Regions from separate parts of the Pantoea sp. AS142 genome, predicted to be linked through region 3. Evidence: predicted binding sites of a transcription regulator. Region 3 holds the regulator's gene; each other region holds the start of a gene.
What was found. Region 3 encodes LexA, which represses DNA repair genes until DNA is damaged. Its sites were predicted from a motif close to TNCTGTATGTACATACAGNA; they were not measured.
Positions count from the first base shown of each region.

Region 1: WFO64_RS07845 (DinI-like family protein) is a predicted target of LexA. The motif match lies at 3,065-3,084, and genes of this name have one in related genera.
Region 2: mutH (DNA mismatch repair endonuclease MutH) is a predicted target of LexA. The motif match lies at 2,791-2,810, and genes of this name have one in related genera.
Region 4: WFO64_RS08675 (YebG family protein) is a predicted target of LexA. The motif match lies at 2,510-2,529, and genes of this name have one in related genera.

Region 1 is NZ_JBBCMO010000002.1:619,210-624,246, forward strand. Features, by position in the region: gene WFO64_RS07815 (hypothetical protein) at 30-230, opposite strand; gene WFO64_RS07820 (hypothetical protein) at 536-784, shown strand; gene WFO64_RS07825 (helix-turn-helix domain-containing protein) at 850-1,482, opposite strand; gene WFO64_RS07830 (hypothetical protein) at 1,619-2,002, shown strand; gene WFO64_RS07835 (hypothetical protein) at 2,085-2,330, shown strand; gene WFO64_RS07840 (hypothetical protein) at 2,482-2,748, shown strand; gene WFO64_RS07845 (DinI-like family protein) at 2,787-3,026, opposite strand; gene iraP (anti-adapter protein IraP) at 3,202-3,501, shown strand; gene WFO64_RS07855 (DUF6388 family protein) at 3,701-4,024, opposite strand; gene yedD (lipoprotein YedD) at 4,279-4,752, shown strand; gene amyA (alpha-amylase) at 4,809-5,037, opposite strand, start outside.
Region 2 is NZ_JBBCMO010000005.1:204,726-209,762, forward strand. Features, by position in the region: gene WFO64_RS11905 (NADP(H)-dependent aldo-keto reductase) at 1-594, opposite strand, end outside; gene WFO64_RS11910 (YgdI/YgdR family lipoprotein) at 735-953, opposite strand; gene WFO64_RS11915 (TerC family protein) at 1,072-1,782, opposite strand; gene mutH (DNA mismatch repair endonuclease MutH) at 1,882-2,559, opposite strand; gene rppH (RNA pyrophosphohydrolase) at 3,244-3,771, shown strand; gene ptsP (phosphoenolpyruvate--protein phosphotransferase) at 3,784-5,037, shown strand, end outside.
Region 3 is NZ_JBBCMO010000004.1:276,055-281,091, reverse strand. Features, by position in the region: gene plsB (glycerol-3-phosphate 1-O-acyltransferase PlsB) at 1-1,240, opposite strand, end outside; gene WFO64_RS10735 (diacylglycerol kinase) at 1,369-1,737, shown strand; gene lexA (transcriptional repressor LexA) at 1,843-2,457, shown strand; gene dinF (MATE family efflux transporter DinF) at 2,558-3,880, shown strand; gene WFO64_RS10720 (CsbD family protein) at 4,037-4,249, shown strand; gene zur (zinc uptake transcriptional repressor Zur) at 4,303-4,824, opposite strand.
Region 4 is NZ_JBBCMO010000003.1:147,189-152,225, reverse strand. Features, by position in the region: gene WFO64_RS08690 (ABC transporter substrate-binding protein) at 1-878, shown strand, start outside; gene WFO64_RS08685 (non-canonical purine NTP pyrophosphatase) at 1,035-1,595, shown strand; gene WFO64_RS08680 (SIR2 family protein) at 1,592-2,386, shown strand; gene WFO64_RS08675 (YebG family protein) at 2,545-2,886, shown strand; gene WFO64_RS08670 (hypothetical protein) at 3,874-4,002, shown strand; gene licT (BglG family transcription antiterminator LicT) at 4,191-5,024, shown strand.

The DNA.
Region 1 (5,037 bases), on a different contig from region 3:
GCGCGCCCAGCGGGCGCACCTCTCGCCCGTCAGCTTGCTTTGTAGGGATCTTTTTTATCATCCTGGCTGTCATCATTTTTCCGTGGCACTTCGCCATGATCTTTCGGTGCATCAGTGGCGGGATGATCATCTTCCTCATAAGCATTGCCCGCATTTGGCGCAGCTTCAGGCAGGCTTTTGCTAACATCCCCTTCTTGCTGACGTTCTTCATTCGTATTGTGCTTAAACATAATTCCCTCCTGTTTTTCCTGTCCTTTAAGTCTAGACCAGCCCTGGAATCCCGCATTCGCTGCGGAGCGAAGAGAACAAAAAGCCCACCAGAGGCGGGCTTTTTAGCGTTTCTCTCATACTGAATTTGTCATTTTTGAGGTTTGGGTGTGTCCAGCAGGATCATGCTAACCGGGCATCATTGATGCAGAAATGGACAAACCTGGCATGTGGCTCGCGGTAGGTCACACTATTGTCGATAAATAAATTCGATTGAAATGATTAACGAAAGGCATATAGTGACCCGCGTTACCAGGAGATGAAAATTATGTTACGAGATTATTTAAAGATTGAAGCTGAAGATCAGTTAATCGAACAATGCGCACTGAGTATGAGAAATGGTGGTCAGGAAGAGGTGACTCAATGGATGATTGTTAACCGTGAGGGTGTTAAAAAAGGCGGCGTCACGCTGTTCGATAAACTCAACACCCGCCGCTCATGGCCGGTCAATTACCGCATTACGCAGACCGATCTGCAGGGCAATGTGATAGTGGATCAACTGACTGACGCCCTCTAGTTGCCCGACGATCCTCTTAAGCCTTGTTTTATGATGAAAAGTGAACCCGCGTCCGGCGGGTTTTTTTATGTCGGGCGATAGCGCCGCATTTCCACTAGCGTGCCTATCAGCTTCAGGCTATCCCGGCTGGAATAGAGCTCGGAAAAGTTGATATTGACCGGTGCCAGTTCAAACTGCATGACGCCATCTTCATTCCTGCGCTGACGCCAGGTGCGCAACAGTGCGGTCTGATGCTGTAACGCCAGCACGCAGTCGCCTGGCTGAGGTGAGAGACTGGGATCAATAATCACCACATCATCCCGTAAAATCGCAGGCGTCATCGCCTGTTCTTCAACCCGGAAGGCAAAACTCTGCTGAGAAAGCGCCATGTCGTTATGCATCAGCAGGGCATGCTGAACAGAACCGGCATCAGTTAGCCATTGCGCCACGTCGCGCTGTGCAAGCAGCGGAATCTGGTGGAGACCAGCGTAAGCGCTTTCGCTGAAAACAGGGCCATCCCCATCTATCAGAAAAGCCGGTGCGCAGCCAAGCGCTTCGGCGAGCCGTAGCAGGTTCTCACCGCGCGGTAGCGTCTCCTCTTTTTCCCATTGCGAAATCGCCACATGGGACACTTTCACCTGTTGCGCCAATTGCTTCTGCGTTAGTTGCAGTGATTTCCGTTGGAGTCGGATGCGGTCACCCAGCGTTTCATTTTTCATCAGCTTGACTTTTTGGTTGAGAGTGGTTTAAGTATACTTAAGTCCGAAACTTAAGCAATCTTAAATTTCAGACTGAGGACGTGGCTCTTCAGCACGCAGTATGTTCCAGAGACCTTACCGGACAAAGGGGTGTGGCATGGAAAGTAGTTTGATTACCAGTGTAGGTGCCTTAGTTCTGGGTGGGGGCGCAGCAGCACTGTTCTGGAAACCGTTATTGGCGGGTATCGCGTCAATCGTAACCAGTAATCGAGCCGGCGGCGAAATTATTACCAGCTACAAAGAGCAGGTGGTGTTGCTGAAAGAGAGCAACTTGCTGATACGGGAGGAGAACGATGAATTACGCGAACGGCACGACAGGAATCTGCGGCGTATCTCGACACTGGAAACCGATCTTCGGTTAATCAAGAATGCGGTAGGTATTTTACTGGCAATGACTGAAACAGATCAGAACGATAAATTTCGTAATGAAATCGATCGGCTTATCTCAACTCTGGAGGATCGCAGCGATGGTAATGATTAATAGCACCAGGGCTCCCATGTCATACAGGCGCAAAGTTATCCTCGGTGGCATTCTTCTGAGTTGTTCGATGATTTGCATCCTGATGACGATTATTTTTCTCTATGTCAGTAATACCGCCAACAAGCGGGTCGAGGAAATTCGGGCGGATTATCGGGCGATCGCGGCGCGGCGTGATGAACGGGTTGACGTTCTGACTGACAAGGTCACGGCATTACAACATAAGCTTGATGTGACGCCGGATCGCACCGCTGATGAAAAACGGAATAAAGTGACAGAGGCGGTAACAGAAGGTAAGCAGTCTGCGGCAAAACCGGGCCGCAAACCGTAACTTCCGATTATTCTTAGTGCAGCTTCGCTATTATTGACTAGGTTTAAATCTCAGGGCGACATTTTGTACCTGAATGCAGGCCCGCTGATTGGCCGGTTGATGAACCGCTAAGCCTAATCATTTTGGATAACTGACCAGAAGGAAATTTAGCATGAGCGATTCAACAGAAACCAAGACCAAAACTGACTATCTGCGTGACGTGACCTCTCAGCTGAAAGAGATGCGCCACTATGCGCAGACTAACACCGAAACCCTTTCCAGCCATTGGTTAGCCTTTGATGCCGGTGAATATAAAGATAAGACTAACGCCGACAGAATCGATGCATTGCTTAACAAGCAGGGCAAATTGCTGGAAGATCTGGATGCCGCTATTCAGGACATCGAGATTGAAATTAACCATAGCGAGCAGGAGAGCTAAGTCATCTCCCGCTAACTGATGCGGTGGCCGTTAAGGGATTAGTCGGCCACCAGCCACATTTCCGCTTCGTCGAACATCTCTTCAACAATACGCGCAACTGTCGCTTTATCGTTCTTACTCAAATCAGTATCAATCGCGTTACGTTCCATCGGTTTAACCTTAACTTCAATGTCAGGAAACACCCGATGCACCCGCTTCTCCAGCTCCTCACGAATCATCTCGCGGGCACCCGGTAAACCGGCAACGTTGCGCTTGTCATAAATCAACTCAACAAACATGATGGCAATCCATTCAGGGCAAAATCGCTGACATATAATACTGTAAATAAAAACAGTAGCAAGGTAGTGCGTCCGATTTTACATAAATTTTTATGTCGCGTTAACCTCAATCTTCGACTAGTAAAATGCGCACGCATCACGACATAATGGCGGCTCACTTTTCAGGAGGTCCGTGATGCGACAACTGGTTATTGATATTCTGTTAAAACTGGCAAAGATGGACGTCGATGCAAAAGAATTGACGGCGCAACTTGAAGCGCAGTCTCTGCTGGTTGCAGCGCTGCTGGTGCAGGCGAAACAGGACAACTCGCTGACCATTTCCGAAACGGTACAGGATGCCATTATCACTGCTTCGCAATCGTCGCCCGAGTTTTTACAATCTGATGTTGACCTGCTGCTGACGCACATAAATCGTCTGCTGGCCGTGGCGAGTTATGTCGAAGTCAAGGGCAAGGCAACGGAAGGTGAGGGGTAGGGGCGGATAAATATTCGCCTCTGGAGGTGGAATCGGGACAACACCTGCAGAGGCAGTGCATAGGCACTATTCGTTAAAGGTCAATCACGACCTGAGTCCCCGGCAGAAGTCTCACACACCGGTACCCTGAGTACCATTTTTCCGCCGTGGATTCACTGGGTGAAGGTGTTAACCCGATGCGATGCCTATGCAACGCTGATTAAAGCTCGTTTTTAATACAAAACTCTTCCCAGCTCATCCCCAGTGATTCAGCGTGAGATTGGAGATAGGTTTCGATCGCCTCAGCCGCCACGGCTTTATCCGGCTCCGCGAGCTGAATGGAAAAGATCATTCCATCCAGATTCTTCTGTCGTAAAAAAGCCGCATAAATACGTTCGGCATGCCAATCGCGTAGCTGTCGCAGAGACAGGTTGGCGGCACGGGCGTCGCTTTCAGTTAATTCATCAAGTGCAGACTGAAAGTCCGGATGCGCGGTAAAAAACATGTCGCGCGCCTGGGCATAGTAGGCTTCTGGCGTTTTCATATTCATATTCCTGAAAGTCTGTTGCAGCGCGTCAGTGTAGCGGGTTGTCTCTCGCTTGTCAGGCATGACAGAGGAGGCAGAGTGTGTCTGCTTAGCCAGCAATCAGCTGGTCGAAAAGCGAACCACGGTCCTCGTTGCCGGATAAATTCTGCCGCAATCATGGTCTGCGGGGTGTTTGAACATCCAGATACCTTGCGCAACTCGGTGTAAAAATTATAACGTAGCCGCCATTGACGCGATTTTAGGGATTAAACATGAAAAAGTGGATGCTGATTGCCGCGCTGGCACTGGGTGGTTGTGCGCAAATCAACGATTATGAAAACGCGGTGCAAACGCCGGCGCCCGCGGCTTTGCAGGGGAACTGGCAAACCGTCGGCCCCCAAAGCAGTCTCATCAGCGACCAGGCGATAGCCAGTGTCATTATCGATGCGGCTGGCAGCACGCTGGATTGTCGTCAGTGGCAGCGGGTGATCGCCAAGCCGGGTAAATTGACGCGGCTAAGTGGCGATTATGTCAACGTTACGCGTCAGATGCGGGTTATGCCGCTGGTGGTGGATAACGGTGAAATGAAATATGACAGGATGACGCTGCGTAAAGTGGCGCGTCCGACGGTAGAGTGTCAGCAGGCACTGGAAGAAATGGCGAAACAACCAAAAGCCACCGTGATTCAGAACATCGAACCGCAACTGCTGCGTACGTCGATTACCGACCATAACGCGCAGTCGTAATGACACCCTCATAACCAAACCGCCCCGACCGGGGCGGCTGATTTTTTACTGCATATTTATTCTGCAATTACCCATACGCTGACGCTGCCACCGTTACAGACAAAAACCGCTGTGCCGTGTTCGTCCGCAGTAATCGTCTCTTCACGGTTACCCAGATGATCGCGCCATACTTTGCCAGCAAAGCCTGCACCCATTGGCACGCTTTTTTCACCTGCATCGCCGTTCGACATGATCACCACGCAACCCGGTTGTGTTTCAGTGCCGCTGCGGCTGAATGCTACGCAG
Region 2 (5,037 bases), on a different contig from region 3:
CAGTTCATGTTTCTCCGACAGCTGCAGATAACGCATCACGCCCCACGCGGTTTCGTTCGACACCCCGATATAGCGGATTTTACCGGCGCGCACCTGTTCGGTCAGCGCTTCCAGCGTCTCCAGCAGTGTTACCTGAGCGGTGGTTTCACTGTACTGATAGCCAAGCTTGCCAAAATAGTTGGTCTGACGCTGTGGCCAGTGCAGCTGGTAGAGATCAAGGTAGTCGGTGTTAAGGCGTTTCAGGCTGGCATCAAGTGCCGCGCGGATGTTTTTACGATCCAGCGCCATATCCGGGCGAATCGAAGCATCATTGCCGCGCGATGGCCCAGCCACTTTACTGGCGAGAATGATTTTGTCGCGGCTGCCGCGCTGTTTAAGCCAGCTACCAATATATTGTTCGGTCAGACCCTGGGTTTCCGGGCGCGGTGGCACCGGATACATCTCGGCGGTATCAATAAAGTTGATGCCGGAACGGACAGCCAAATCCAGTTGAGCATGAGCGTCGGCTTCGCTGTTCTGTTCGCCAAACGTCATGGTGCCCAACCCCAGCTGACTCACTTCCAGCGTGCTGTGGGGAATACGATGATAGTGCATTGCCAGCTTCCTTTTCTTTATGGAATGGAATGTTGTGTCCTCAGGGACTATAGCGCGAGCAATGGCGGGGAAGGAAGGGGGAAAAGTCGGGGAAATCACCTGCCAGCGGGGAATCGGTGGCAGGTGATTAAGTCGGGCACTTAACGTTCAATGATCGTTGAGACCTCATCGCTGTTAATCTGTACCGCGTGACCCGTCTGATCGGTGTACTCCACCAGGCCGGTCTCTTTGTCAATGCTCGGCTTGCCTTCAGTCATGATCATCCGGCCATCTTTGGTCGCCATGACATAATCAGAACTGCATCCACTTAAAAATGCGGCGGTTACCATTACCAGTGCTACGCCTGCCAACCCTTTCATCACGCCTTATCCTCACAAATCGTCAAGTGCAAACAGTGTAGTAATAAATGGTTTTGCCGGCGGGGTTAATCGTAGGAATCTGAAAATAACCGGGCGAGCAGGCTCGCCCTTGACTTTCTCAGGCGTGCTTTTTCTTACTGCGCATCAGGTTAAGACACTCAACCGCCATTGAGAAGAACATTGCGAAATAAATGTAACCTTTTGGTACGTGGACCGCAAAACTCTCCAGAATCAGGGTAAATCCGACCAGAATCAGGAATGAGAGTGCCAGCATTTTCACTGACGGATGGCGTTCAACAAATTCACCGATGGCGCGTGCAGCGAACATCATCATCAGTACAGCAATCACTACCGCCGCCATCATAATGAACAGATGATCGGAGAGGCCAATAGCCGTGATCACCGAGTCGAGGCTGAAAATAATGTCGAGCATCATGATCTGTACAATCGCGCCAAGGAACGAATGGACGCGGGTGTTGTGTTCACCTTCGCTACCGTCGATCGTTTCATGGATCTCCATGCTCGATTTCCACAGCAGGAACAGTCCACCGAACAGCAGAATCAGATCGCGTGCCGAGAATGCATGATCCATCAGCGTAAACAGCGGGTTAGTCAGACGCGCAACCCATGCGATAGAAGCCAGCAGGCCAAGACGCATCAGCATCGCGCCCATCAGCCCAATGCGGCGTGCGTTGGCTTGCTGATGCTTTGGCAGTTTAGCGACCACCAGCGACAGAAAAATGATGTTATCAATACCCAGCACCACCTCAAGGATGGTCAGGGTGCCCAGCGCCAGCCAGGCGTTGGGATCGGAAATCCACTCAAACATACCGACATTCAATCCTAAACGAAAAGTAAACGGCGATTATACGCATTCAATTCGCCGATCTCCCACAAAATTGCGACCCGTCAGCGCGGACGGCGAGATTCAGAGGAGAAAATGGCGCGCCAGCAGTGGCCCGGTGAAACTCTTCTTCAGGTAGAAACCGCGTGGCAGAGTCATGATTGGCTGGCCCTGATCGCCGATCCCCTCTGTTAGCGCTTTGCTGTTGGCGGCTTTTGGGCGGATCTGCAGCCAGGCCCCATGTCGTGCGGTAATCTGCTCAACACGCCCCAGCACAATCATATCCATCAGCTCTTCCCAGTCCTGACGCAGCATCTCATCTTCTTCCGCATTTGGACTCCATAACAGCGGCGCGCCGACACGGCGTTCTCGCAGCGGTATTTCACGCCCGCCTTCAACCGGGATCCACAACACCCGTGCCAGCTTGTGTCGCACATGGCTGGTGAGCCAGGTCACGCCGCTGTTGCCGGTCAGCGGCGCGACGCTGACAAAGGTGGTTTCCAGCGGTTTTCCCTGCGCATCAATCGGGATAGTTTTCAGTTCAATACCCAGATGGGCAAAGTCCTGTTCTGCTTTGCTGCCCGCGCTGGCACCAAGATGCCACTCCAGAAGCATGCCGACCCAGCCTTTATCGCGTTTAAGATCCGCAGGCATTGGCAAACTAGCACGAGCGGCCAGCGTTTCCAGGGTTAATCCAGCTAAAGCCTGCGCGCGTGCCAGCAGGCCGATTTCATCTTCGGGTGGTCCTGGCTGGTAACTCATGTTAATAACCTACAATGATTAAAATTTGTACAGTGACGGGTGAGTAAATTGTCTTTCTAAAATAAACCGGGCAAGGGATCGATAATAACATGATAGATCATGCTTTTTTAAGCGGATTGAACTTGCGCTATCCACAGTGAGTCAGGGTTATCCCAGTTTACCCGCAACAATGAACAGGATCTGCAGCCCGGTTATCCACAGAAAAATGGGATAACCACCTTATCCGTGCGGTACTGGTTCCATTTACAGCCTTGACTTTTCACTATCTGACCATAATTTCATCGCTCTGGCCTAACCCTGAGCGATTATCTGTGGATAAAAAGCTGTGTGCTTAAATTTTAATCAATTGTTCGTTGCCGCGAAATTAATAGCGTTTTATGAAAGTTTCATGGCAAGTCTGAAAGATTTAATTTGATTAAAAATCATATAGATGAACTGTGCCCTTTTTTCGTCCTTTCCGCGCACGGCGAAAAGGTTATTCAGTTAACTCCCGCGTTCTGCACAAAGCTATCCACAGAAAAGGTGAATAAGATCGATCTTTTCTGCGGTCTTTGTTTATAACTTTGCCCTTTTCTGTGAGTTATCCCGGCATGGATGGCTGAACCCCCCATGAATCCAGTGGTTTACCGCCTGTAAGGAGTGTGAAACAATCAGACCATTCAAATTTTGCTTTGAGGTAGTCCGGTGATCGATGATGATGGCTACCGCCCGAATGTTGGTATCGTAATCTGTAACCGGCAGGGACAAGTGTTATGGGCCAGGCGCTTTGGACAGCACTCCTGGCAATTTCCTCAGGGAGGCATCAATCCCGGTGAAACCGCAGAACAGGCGATGTATCGCGAACTGTTCGAAGAGGTCGGCTTACACCGGAAAGATGTTCGAATACTTGCCTCTACCCGCAACTGGTTGCGTTACAAGTTGCCAAAACGTTTGGTGCGTTGGGACACAAAGCCGGTATGTATCGGCCAGAAACAAAAGTGGTTTCTTCTGCAGTTAATGTGTAATGACGCGGATATCAATGTGCAGCACAGCAGCACGCCGGAGTTCGATGGCTGGCGCTGGGTCAGTTTCTGGTATCCGGTGCGTCAGGTTGTCTCCTTTAAGCGCGACGTTTATCGTCGGGTGATGAAGGAATTCGCTGGCGTGGTGATGTCTATGCAGGAGAGTGCGGGGCAGCGAAATCATCCTGCCCATCGACGTAAGAGAGGATAGGCCACGCCCTTTATGCTCACTCAGTTGCGCGAAATTGTAGAAAAAGTGGCGAGTGCGCCGCGTCTCAATGAAGCACTCGACATCCTGGTCAATGAGATCTGTCTGGCGATGGCAACGGAAGTCTGTTCCGTTTACCTCGCCGACCACGATCATCGCTGCTATTACCTGATGGCGACGCGCGGACTCAAAAAACCGCGTGGCCGCACCGTGACCCTGGCGTTTGACGAAGGGATTGTCGGTTTAGTTGGCCGTCTGGCCGAACCGATTAACCTTGCTGACGCCCAGAGTCACCCCAGCTTTAAATATATCCCCGCAGTCAAAGAGGAACGCTATCGTTCCTTCCTCGGCGTACCTGTTATCAGCCGTCGCCAGCTCCTTGGCGTGCTGGTGGTGCAGCAGCGCGAACACCGTCAGTTTGATGAAAGCGAAGAGTCATTCCTGGTCACGCTGGCTACCCAGATGGCAGCGCTGCTGTCGCAATCTCAGATGGGGCAGCTGTTTGGTCAGTTCCGGCAGACGCGGGTTCGCGCTATTGCGGCAGCGCCTGGCGTAGCGGTGGCGCCGGGCTGGGTCGATGAAACGCAGCCTCTGCTCGATCAGGTATCGGCCGCCTCAACGCTGGATGTTCAGCGTGAACGTGAGCGTCTGTCGCTCGCCATGAGCGAAGCGGCCAGTGAATTTCGTCGTTTCAGCAAACGTTTCAGCGCCAGCGCACAGAAAGAGAGCGCAGCCATTTTCGACCTCTACTCCCACCTGTTAACCGATGCGCGTCTGAAGAAAGATCTGTTCGATGAAATCGAGCGCGGATCGGTCGCGGAATGGGCGGTGAAACAGGTGATCGAGAAGTTTGCTGAACAGTTCGCCAGCCTTACTGACAACTACCTGCGTGAACGTGCGGGCGATCTGCGAGTACTGGGCCAGCGTCTGCTGTTTCACCTCGATGACACCCTGGTTGGCACCAATGCCTGGCCGGAACGCTTTGTGCTGGTGGCTGATGAACTGACTGCAACCACCTTAGCTGAACTGCCGCAGGAGCGGCTGGCTGGCGTGGTGGTGCGTGATGGCGCAGCCAACTCCCATGCGGCGATCCTGACCCGCGCCATGGGGATTCCGACGGTCATGGGCGCTGATATCCAGCCTCATCAGCTCAACAAGCGTCTGCTGATCGTCGACGGTTATCGCGGTGAGCTGCTGATCGATCCCGAGCCGGTGCTGGTGCAGGAGTATCAGCGGCTGATCAGTGAAGAGAATGCGCTGAGCAAAATG
Region 3 (5,037 bases):
CGCCGCGCAGCATCGCCTGAAGCGTCATGGCTAACGTGCCGGTTTTAGGATCCAGCAGGCGCCCGGTACGTGAACGGCCTCCTTCGACAAAGTACTCAACCGAATAGCCCCGGGTGAACAGCTCACCGAGATATTCGCGGAACACCGTGGCATAGAGCTTGTTGCCTTTAAAGGTACGACGAATAAAGAAAGCGCCCAGGCGACGGAAAATCGGGCCAGCTGGCCAGAAGTTGAGATTGATACCGGCTGCGATGTGCGGCGGCACCAGCCCCTGATGATAGAGCACATAGGAGAGCAGCAGATAATCCATGTGGCTGCGATGGCACGGCACATAGACAATTTCGTGGCCATCCTGCGCCAGCTGGCGAACTTTTTCGCCGCCATTGACGTTGATGCCCTGATAGAGACGACTCCAGAGCCAGCCCATCACACGGTCGGTGACGCGAATCGCTTCGTAGGAGAAGTTTGCGGCAATCTCCTCCATCATCTCGACGGCATTCTGCTGCGCTTTCTCATGAGAGATTTTTTTGCTGCGTGCTTCATCTTCAACTGCTTTTTCAATCGCTTTGGATTGCAGCAGACGATTAAACAGATCCTGACGTGCCGGCAAACGCGGGCCAATCGCTGCCATTCTCTGACGGGCAAAATGGATGCGTGCCACGCGGGCCAGCTTCTGAGCGATCGACTTATCCGTACCATGTTCCGTTGCCATGCGGCGTAGCGACACGGTAGGCGAGAAGCGGACAAAACTGTCTCGCCCATGCCAGATTACCGCAAAGAACTTCTGCACCCCGTTCAACACCCGCAGGTGTGGCGTTGCTTCGCCCTGAACTTCACGTCCTGGTGCGCGGCCAAACATCACGGTGACCGGCAGCATCTGAATATCCAGCGTAGGATTATTGCGATGCAGGTCGAGGTAATCGTGAAAGATTTTCACTGATTCAACGCTGGGCACAAAATAGGGAAATACGCGAGGACCATCGTGGATAAACACGTGGCGTGGCAGCAGTGAACCATCAATCTCCAGCGGCGTGAGCGGGTCGGGCAGATGATGCCGCAGGCACTGTGCGCGTAAAGTTAGTAAGTCAGCCTTCGAATCGTAAGGCAACACATACATAATAGGTCGGGTCGGATCCAGACCATGTTCAGACACGGGATCGGCCGGAATGGCCTTACTTTTTACCAAAAAGGAGAGTGGTAAATTAAGCAATTTGTAATAGAGTTTACGCCAACCTGACATAGACAACATGAAGCCTCTTGTTAGCAAAGCGCCGCAAGCATACCAGAAAGCGCAGCGAAGATCTGTGGTGGTGCCAATTGCACGCAGCCCAGACATTGACGTCAATCCGATGAAAGGGTTCCCACATCATGGCAAATAATGCCACCGGACTTATCAGAATAGTAAAAGCCGCAGGTTACTCCTGGCAGGGACTGCGTGCCGCCTGGCAACATGAAGCGGCGTTTCGCCAGGAAGCACTGGCCGCGCTGGCCGCTATTATTATTGCGTGCTGGCTGGATGTCGATGTGGTCTCCCGCATCCTCATGATTGGGTCGGTGGTGCTGGTGGTCATTGTCGAAATCCTCAATAGCGCCATTGAAGCGGTGGTCGATCGCATCGGTCAGGAACATCATCCGCTGGCGGGCCGGGCAAAAGACATGGGCTCGGCGGCGGTACTGATCAGCATCTTACTGGCTCTCTTTGTCTGGATCGCGCTGCTCTGGACACATTTGCGATAAGCCTTCCACAACGCGTCTGAGGACGCGTTTTCCCTGACAATCGGTTTCCATTTCGCCAATACCTGTATATACTCACAGCGACTGTATAAACAACCAGGGGGCGGGATGAAAGCATTAACCAGCAGGCAGCAGCAGGTCTATGACCTGATTCGCGACCATATTTCTTCAACGGGCATGCCGCCTACGCGGGCAGAGATTGCCGCGCAGCTTGGCTTCCGCTCGCCGAATGCGGCAGAAGAGCATCTGAAAGCGCTGGCGCGCAAAGGCGTCATTGAGATTGTTTCCGGTGCATCGCGCGGCATTCGTCTGTTAATGGAAGAAGAAGCCTCAGAAGGGCTACCGCTGATTGGCCGGGTTGCTGCCGGTGAGCCGATCATGGCGCAGGAACATATTGAAACCCACTACAAGGTCGATCCGGGCCTGTTTAAGCCTTCGGCTGACTTCCTGCTGCGTGTCAGCGGAATGTCGATGAAAGATATCGGGATTATGGATGGCGATCTGCTTGCGGTGCATAAAACCCAGGATGTGCGTAACGGCCAGGTTGTGGTTGCCCGCATCGATGATGAAGTCACCGTTAAACGCTGGAAAAAACAGGGCGCTATCGTTCATCTGTTGCCTGAAAACAGTGATTTTGACCCGATTGTGGTTGATACCCGTGCGCAATCACTGACCATCGAGGGTCTGGCCGTTGGTGTGGTACGCAACGGCGAGTGGCTCTGATTCTTATGCCAGCGTGCATTCGTCTTCTCTGATGCTATTCTGTCTGCCCTAATTTTGTCGCTGCCTCTTTTGCGCAGCGACACTGAGCACGGAACGGCGAATGGGCTTCATCACGGCAACCGATAAAAATCTCTGGCAGCTTGCGCTGCCAATGATCCTTTCAAATATCACCGTTCCCTTACTGGGGGTGGTCGATACTGCGGTTATTGGTCATCTCGACAGCCCTGTCTATCTTGGCGGGGTTGCGGTCGGGACCACGGTGACCAGTTTCCTCTTTATGCTGCTGCTTTTTCTGCGGATGAGTACCACTGGCCTTACGGCGCAGGCATTTGGCGCCGGTGATAAAACGGCGCTGGCACGCGCGCTGATCCAGCCGCTGATTATTGCGCTACTGGCGGGCGTACTCTTCATCGCTTTGCGTTATCCGATTATTCAGCTGGCCTCCCATCTGGTTGGCGGCAACCCCGATGTACTTGAACAGGCGGCGCTGTTTATTCAGATTCGCTGGCTCAGTGCGCCTGCTACGCTGGCAAACCTGGTTATTCTGGGCTGGCTGCTGGGCGTGCAGTATGCGCGCGCGCCAGTAATCCTGCTGGTGGTGGGCAATCTGGTTAATATCGTGCTCGATCTCTGGCTGGTAATGGGTCTGCAGTGGGGTGTCGCAGGCGCGGCAACCGCTACGGCGCTGGCGGAGTACATCACGCTGGGTGTCGGCAGCATCATGGTCTGCCGGGTATTAAAACTGCGCGGTATTACCCTCAGCCTGCTGAAGCAAAGCTGGCGCGTTGACAGCGGCCGGCTGCTGCGATTGAACCGGGATATTATGCTGCGTTCTTTGATGCTGCAGCTTTGTTTCGCCTCGCTGACCATGCTGGGCGCACGGCTGGGTCCGGATGTGGTGGCGGTTAACGCGGTATTACTGATGTTCATTACTTTTACCGCCTACGCGCTTGATGGGTTTGCCTACGCGGTTGAGGCTTTTGCGGGCGAAGCGCATGGCGCAAATGATGGCAGCAAACTGCTGCGCGTCTGGCACTCTGCCTGTCGTCAGGCGGTAGTAGTGGCGCTGTTTTTCTCGCTGGTCTATGCCATTTGTGGCCCGCAGATCGTTACCCTACTGACCTCTCTTCAGTCACTCCAGCAGACAGCTGATCGCTATCTGGTCTGGCAGATGATCATGCCGCTGATCGGCGTCTGGTGTTATCTGCTGGACGGGATGTTCATTGGGGCGACGCGCGGACGCGAGATGCGCAATAGCATGGTCGTGGCAGCGGCAGGATACTTTCTGACGCTGCTCAGCGTACCGCTACTGGGTAACCACGGTCTGTGGCTGGCGGTAACGGTTTTCCTGGCGCTGCGCGGCCTGTCGCTGTGGCTTATCTGGCGTAAGCACTGGCGTCAGAACAGCTGGTTTGATGCCTGATGCTGCTGCAGACTGATACGGATTATTCTGTATTATTCTATGGGTGTGAAATTGGATACTACAATTAACTCTATCCAGCGCAGTTAGCCAGCGCTTTATACCGTTATTTTGTTAAGTAGCAAGATAATCATTAAACCCGAGGATTGGAGGTCTGCCATGAATAAAGACGAAGCCAGCGGCAACTGGAAGCAGTTCAAAGGCAAAATGAAAGAGAAATGGGGCAAGCTGACCGATGATGATATGCAGGTTATCGAAGGTAAACGTGATCAACTGGTCGGGAAAATCCAGGAGCGTTATGGCTATGCGAAAGATGAAGCAGAGCGTGAAGTAACGGACTGGGAAGGTCATAACAAAGATCACCGCTGGTAATCAGCCAGTATGTTCCGGTGCGCCCTCACCGGAACCGCACAAGGATGTGCGGATTAGCCGCGTTTTCCCCGCTTTTTACCCTCATGCTGATGGTCATGTTCGCAACTTTCATGATGCGTACAGGCTTCAACCGCTACACAATTTTCACATAAACCATGCGCTTCAATCACACTGTGGCGTAAAGCAAACTGCGCTTCATGCGCCAGTGTCGCGATAATCTTCTCTACACCCTGCGCCTGCTTTTCCGTAACGGCGGCACAGCGGTCACACACCAGCATCACCGACGTATGTGCTGGTGCCTCAAAATGGTGACACATAACGTAGCTATTGTTGGATTCCACCCGATGAATGAAACCCTGTTCCAGAAGGAAATCGAGCGCCCGATAAACAGTCGGGGGCTTGGCCTGCGGTTCGCTGACGCGAAGTTGATCCAGCAGATCGTAGGCACTGATCGAGCCGGGTTCTTCGGCCATCAGGCGTAACACTTCAGCCCGCTGCGAAGTCAGACGCACACCGCGCTGCAGGCACATTTTTTCGGCCTGAATCAAAATTTGCTGCGACGTCATGTTTGTCATGAAAATTCTCCGCTGAATAAGTGATGTTATTTTATCACACAAAGTTTCGCGGCGCTGAGGTTGGTTTTCGTCTGAAAAAAAAGCACTATTTGCCTGATAAAGCAGCATAATTCGCATTGAAGCCATCTTTTATCTCAAATCTGACGATAAATCAGATCCATCCTGCATTTACCTGAAGCGGAATTTGTTGACATTTTGCTTTGCATCTCACTG
Region 4 (5,037 bases), on a different contig from region 3:
CGCTGACGCTGCTCCCGGTGCTGACCTGTTCGGCGGCTGAGAAACTCGATGTCCTGCAAAACGAGACGCCAATCCATGCCCCGGCTAATCCGCAGGCAATCGCGAAAATTCCGGCTGACTTTCACTTTATCGAACCCGGCACGCTGACGGTTGCGACCTCGGCGACCCACTCACCGCCGCTGTCGTTGCTGGCCTCTGACAACGTCACGCGGATCGGCAGCGACCCGGACATCGCCAGGCTGCTGGCTGACAGCCTGGGCTTAAAGCTGAAGCTGGTTCCTGCCTCCTGGGAGGATTGGCCGCTGGGTATCAGCGCCGGACGCTATGATGTCGCAATGTTTAATATTGCCGTTACTGAAGAGCGCAAGAAGAAGTTCGATTTTGCAACCTATCGCGCTGATAACCACGCCTTTGCGGTAAAAAGCGACAGTAAAATCAGCGTGATTAATAGCCCGGCGGATATTGCCGGTAAGCGCATTATCGTCTCTTCAGGGACCAATCAGGAGCGCATATTGCTGAGCTGGGATCAGCAGAACCGGGCTAAAGGTCTGCCTGCCGTGACGCCGATTTACCTCACCGATGATGCATCGGCTACGCTGACGCTGCTGTCGGGACGCGCCGATGCGATGTTCGGGCCCCACTCCATGGCGGCCTGGAAAGTGGCGTCACGCGGACAGATAAAGCTGGTGGGCAGTGGGCCGTTTCGTGCCTGGGTTGCCGTGACCACAAAAAAGGGTAATGGTCTGGCACCCGCGCTGCAGGCTGCACTGGATGGTACCCTCTCGGGGGGGCAGTATCAGCAGGTGCTGGCCCGCTGGGGCGAACAGGATGAAGCGATCACTCACTCCACGGTCAATCCACCGGGCATTATTTACTGAATCTGCAGAACCGGCTCCCCAGTTGCTGCCGGTTCTGCACTCTGCAACCTGATGACTACAGAATTGAACTACACTCTCCAGCGTTAGTGATTTATCCTGCCCGCCTGTTTTCATAAAATCCTCACTGCGTGGCGGAGTAATTGACCTGGAAGCCCCATGAAAATCAGATTCCTTTCTGCCAATGAGCAAAAGCTGGCGGAGGTGCGCAAAATACTTGAACCTGTCGGGGTTGAAGTCTTGCCCATCGCCCGTCGCATCGAAGAAATTCAGACCGAAAACGAGCTTGATCTGGTGCGCGACAAACTGACCAAAGCGTTTTCGCTGATTGGTCGCCCCCTGTTTGTGGAGCATACCGGTCTCTATCTGGATGGCCTGAATGGTCTCCCCGCTGGTCTGACCCGCATCTTCTGGAACCGCCTGCATGCTGAGCGCTTTACCGCGCTGGTGCAGGGGCTCGACAGCCAGGCTGTGACGGCCAAAACGGTGCTGGGCTACTGCGATGGTCGCAAAATGTACCAGTTTTCGGGCGAACTGCGCGGCACCATTGCCGCTAAACCTGCCGGAACGCGCGGCTTTCAGTGGGACTGCGTATTTATTCCCGAAGGTTATGAGCAGACCTTTGCAGAAATGGGCGAACTCAAGAATGAGCTCTCGATGCGGCGCATCGCGCTGGATAGCTTCGCCACCTTTTTAAAAAACTCGCGGGGAGTGGCATGAAACCTGAACTCAAACGCGCCTATGATTCCGGTAAATTGATTCTTTTTGCCGGCGCCGGTATTTCGCGCAATTTTGGCCTACCCGAGTGGCATGAACTGATTTCCCATCTCGCTAACGAGTTGGGCTACGATTCAAAAATCTTTAATACCTATGGCACACATCTGTCGCTGGCGGAATATTACAAACAGAAAAAAGGTTCGCTTGGCCCATTGCGCAGCTGGATGGACCGGGAGTGGCACCGCCCGGATATCGATGTCCGGTCTTCTGAAATTCATACCATGATTACGCAGGGTAATTTTTCGCGTATCTACACTACTAATTACGATCGCTGGCTGGAAGCGGCGCACGATGCGCACGGCGTACCCTATTATAAAGTGGCGAACGCTGCGGACCTGGTCTCGCTGACCGAAGATAAGCGTCATATCATCAAGCTGCACGGTGATTTCGATGATGATACTTCCATTGTGCTTGATGAAAGCAGCTATTTTGAGCGTCTCTATTTTGACTCGCCGCTCGACATCAAACTGACCCACGACGTAATGGGGAATTCAGTGCTGTTTGTCGGCTACAGCATTAGTGATTTCAACATTCGCCTGCTTTTTTATCGTCTGACCAAAATGTGGGGCCGCACCGGGCTGACGACAGCACGGCCAAAATCGTACCTGTTCACTAACCGGAATAACCCGGTGGCTAAAGAGGTGCTGGGGCAATGGGGAATCGAAGTGATCGTCTCCGAAGAGGACGATCCGCGAAAAGCGCTGGCGATGTTTCTCGAAGAGTTGCTGATCTAGTCAGCTGACCTCGCGGTAGAGAATAAGCCACGAGAAATAAAAAAAGCGTGTCCCGGGTTAAGTTTACCCTGCAGATAACCTGTTAACGCTATTCTCTGCTGGCAAAGCATAACAGGCATGATACACTGTATGAATACACAGTACCTGAGGGCGAAAAGATGGCTGTTGAAACAAAATTTGTAGTAGTCAGAAAGGGTGAAGAGAAGATGACGTTTGCCAATAAGAAAGAGGCCGATGCCTACGACAAAATGCTCGATATGGCCGAAGCCTTCACTGACTGGCTGCTACAGCATCAACCTGCATTGGATGAATCTCAGGCAGAAACGCTGGGCCTGCTGATGGCAGAGCAGAAAGAGGCGGTTCAGCATATTCTGCGCACCAGTAAACTGCCCGAAGCAGCAGCAACCGTCTTACAGCCTGAAGCCGTGTCAGGCGATGGTGCAGATGAGCAGGCAGAAGAGCCTGCTGCAAAGAAAGTGCGCGCCGTTAAAGCCGCTTAATCGCCACAACGCCGGAAGCGAACCTTCCGGCGTTGCTGTTTTTGAATGCGTGCTGCCCATTTCTGTGCCACGGCATTCAGGGAAAGTGACCCTTCCACGATATTACCCTCAATGATTGCTGCTACTTTTACCTCGGTCGTTATCGCTTATCTCTCAGAACGAGGTTGGTCAAAACACAGAAGCTAGCGTGTTGCCTGGATCCGCACTGCTTTTTGTCTGTAGTTTTACGTAGATTCTCAGTGAAACCGTCATAAGAATGTGGGGGCTGAGTGCTGGCTTAATCCCCCACTGACCTGAATGCATAGCTCACGCTTTTTGTTCAGGCAGTCATAATGTTTATCACGCTTATCTACCTGACATTAACTAAGAAACGATAGTATTTCTGGCGAACAGGTTTAAACGATTCGCTGTCGCGGAGATTAATTAATAGCCTTTCGCCTGTACACGGCGCTTTTCATTAAAAAATTAGTCAGGTTTTTTTCGTTGAGATTCATGCGCTCTTAAATTAATCGTTATCACTTTCAGGGCGGCCTTCCTGATATTAAGCGTTAATGGGCTCACATTTTCTCAAAATATAAACTACCCGTGCAAGTTAATGTTAAAAAGCAGTGATAAGGTGCTGCTGATTTCAGCAACGGATTGTAACCGGGCATCAGGCAAAACCTAATTGTCCCGCAATATTACTGTAGTAGGGTTTCAATCCCCCGGTTCCTGTTCTGGGTGAGAGGTTCTGCTTTCGTAAAACGCTTAATGATAATGGATTAACTCATAACCCGGAGTATCGGAATAAAATGAGCTGGAATGGCGGCAGCGGATACAATCATGCCTCACATATCGCCTATATTAAGCAATTAGCTTTAACCTTTATTCAGGATTTGTCACGGTGACCCCATATTCCCGATGCACCTCTCGACGCAGATATCGTCTACCGTAAGCACACCGACGATCTGACGACCCGACGCGTGCAGGATCTTCGGATGAATATTAATGATCCCCACAGTAGAGATGGGGGGCCAATCTATTACCCGACTGAGCTGGCTGGAACTGCAACCCGGTGTTCAGCGCTGGCATCGTCTGGCGGATATATTCCACACGCAGGATGCCTGGATAACCTAACGTAGAACAGGAGTAACTTTTTAAGCGAACAAGAGGATCTCGATCGCCGTCACGCTTTTTGCTACGACAGATTGAGGTCGCGACTAAAACTGATAGAGTGCCCGAACTGGATTGTTACTGCTTAGGCAGGCAAAACCTGACTTCTGGCCTCTGCCCGATGTCAGGTTTTTTTTGTTTCTGGGGTTCCGATGAAAATCGCCAAAATTCTTAATAATAACGTGGTGATGGCTCAGGATGAGCAGGGGCGCGAGCAGGTCGTCATGGGGCGTGGACTGGCCTTCCAGAAGCGCGTCGGTGACAGTCTCAATGCTGCGCTAATTGAGAAAGTGTTCGCGCTGCAAAGTGATCTGCTGGTACGTCGGCTGGAGGAGTTGTTACACCAAATCCCTCCTGAAGTGATGACCACCTGCGACCGCATTATTGATCTTGCGACACAACGTTTGGGGAAATTGCAGGATAGCTTGTATATCACGTTGACTGACCACTGCTATTTTGCCATTGAAAGGCAGAACAAAGGTCTGGCGATTAAAAATGTGTTGCTGTGGGATATCAGACGCCTCTATCCCAAAGAGTTCGAACTGGGTCAGCAGGCCAGGGCTATCATTTCCCGTCGTCTGAATGTCGAACTGGCTGAGGATGAAGCCGGATTCATCGCTCTTCATCTGGTGACGGCACAGCTTAATAACGAAATGCCGGAAGTGATGCATGTCACTCGGGTCATGCAGGAGATTTTGCAATTAGTGAAGTATCAATTGCATCTGGAATACAACGAATCGTCACTGAGTTACCAGCGGTTTGTCACCCATCTGAAGTTTTTTGCTCAACGAATGCTGACGCTTACCGTGGTAAAGGATGACGATGTGTCGCTGCATACAGCAGTAAAAGATAACTATCCCAGAGCCTGGAAATGCGCGGTGAAAATTGCGCAGCATTTGCAACAAAACTATCAGCGTGAGCTGACCGCGGAAGAGATTATGTTTCTTGCCATTCATATTGAAAGGGTGAGGAAAGAGGGGCAATAAGCCCCATAAAACG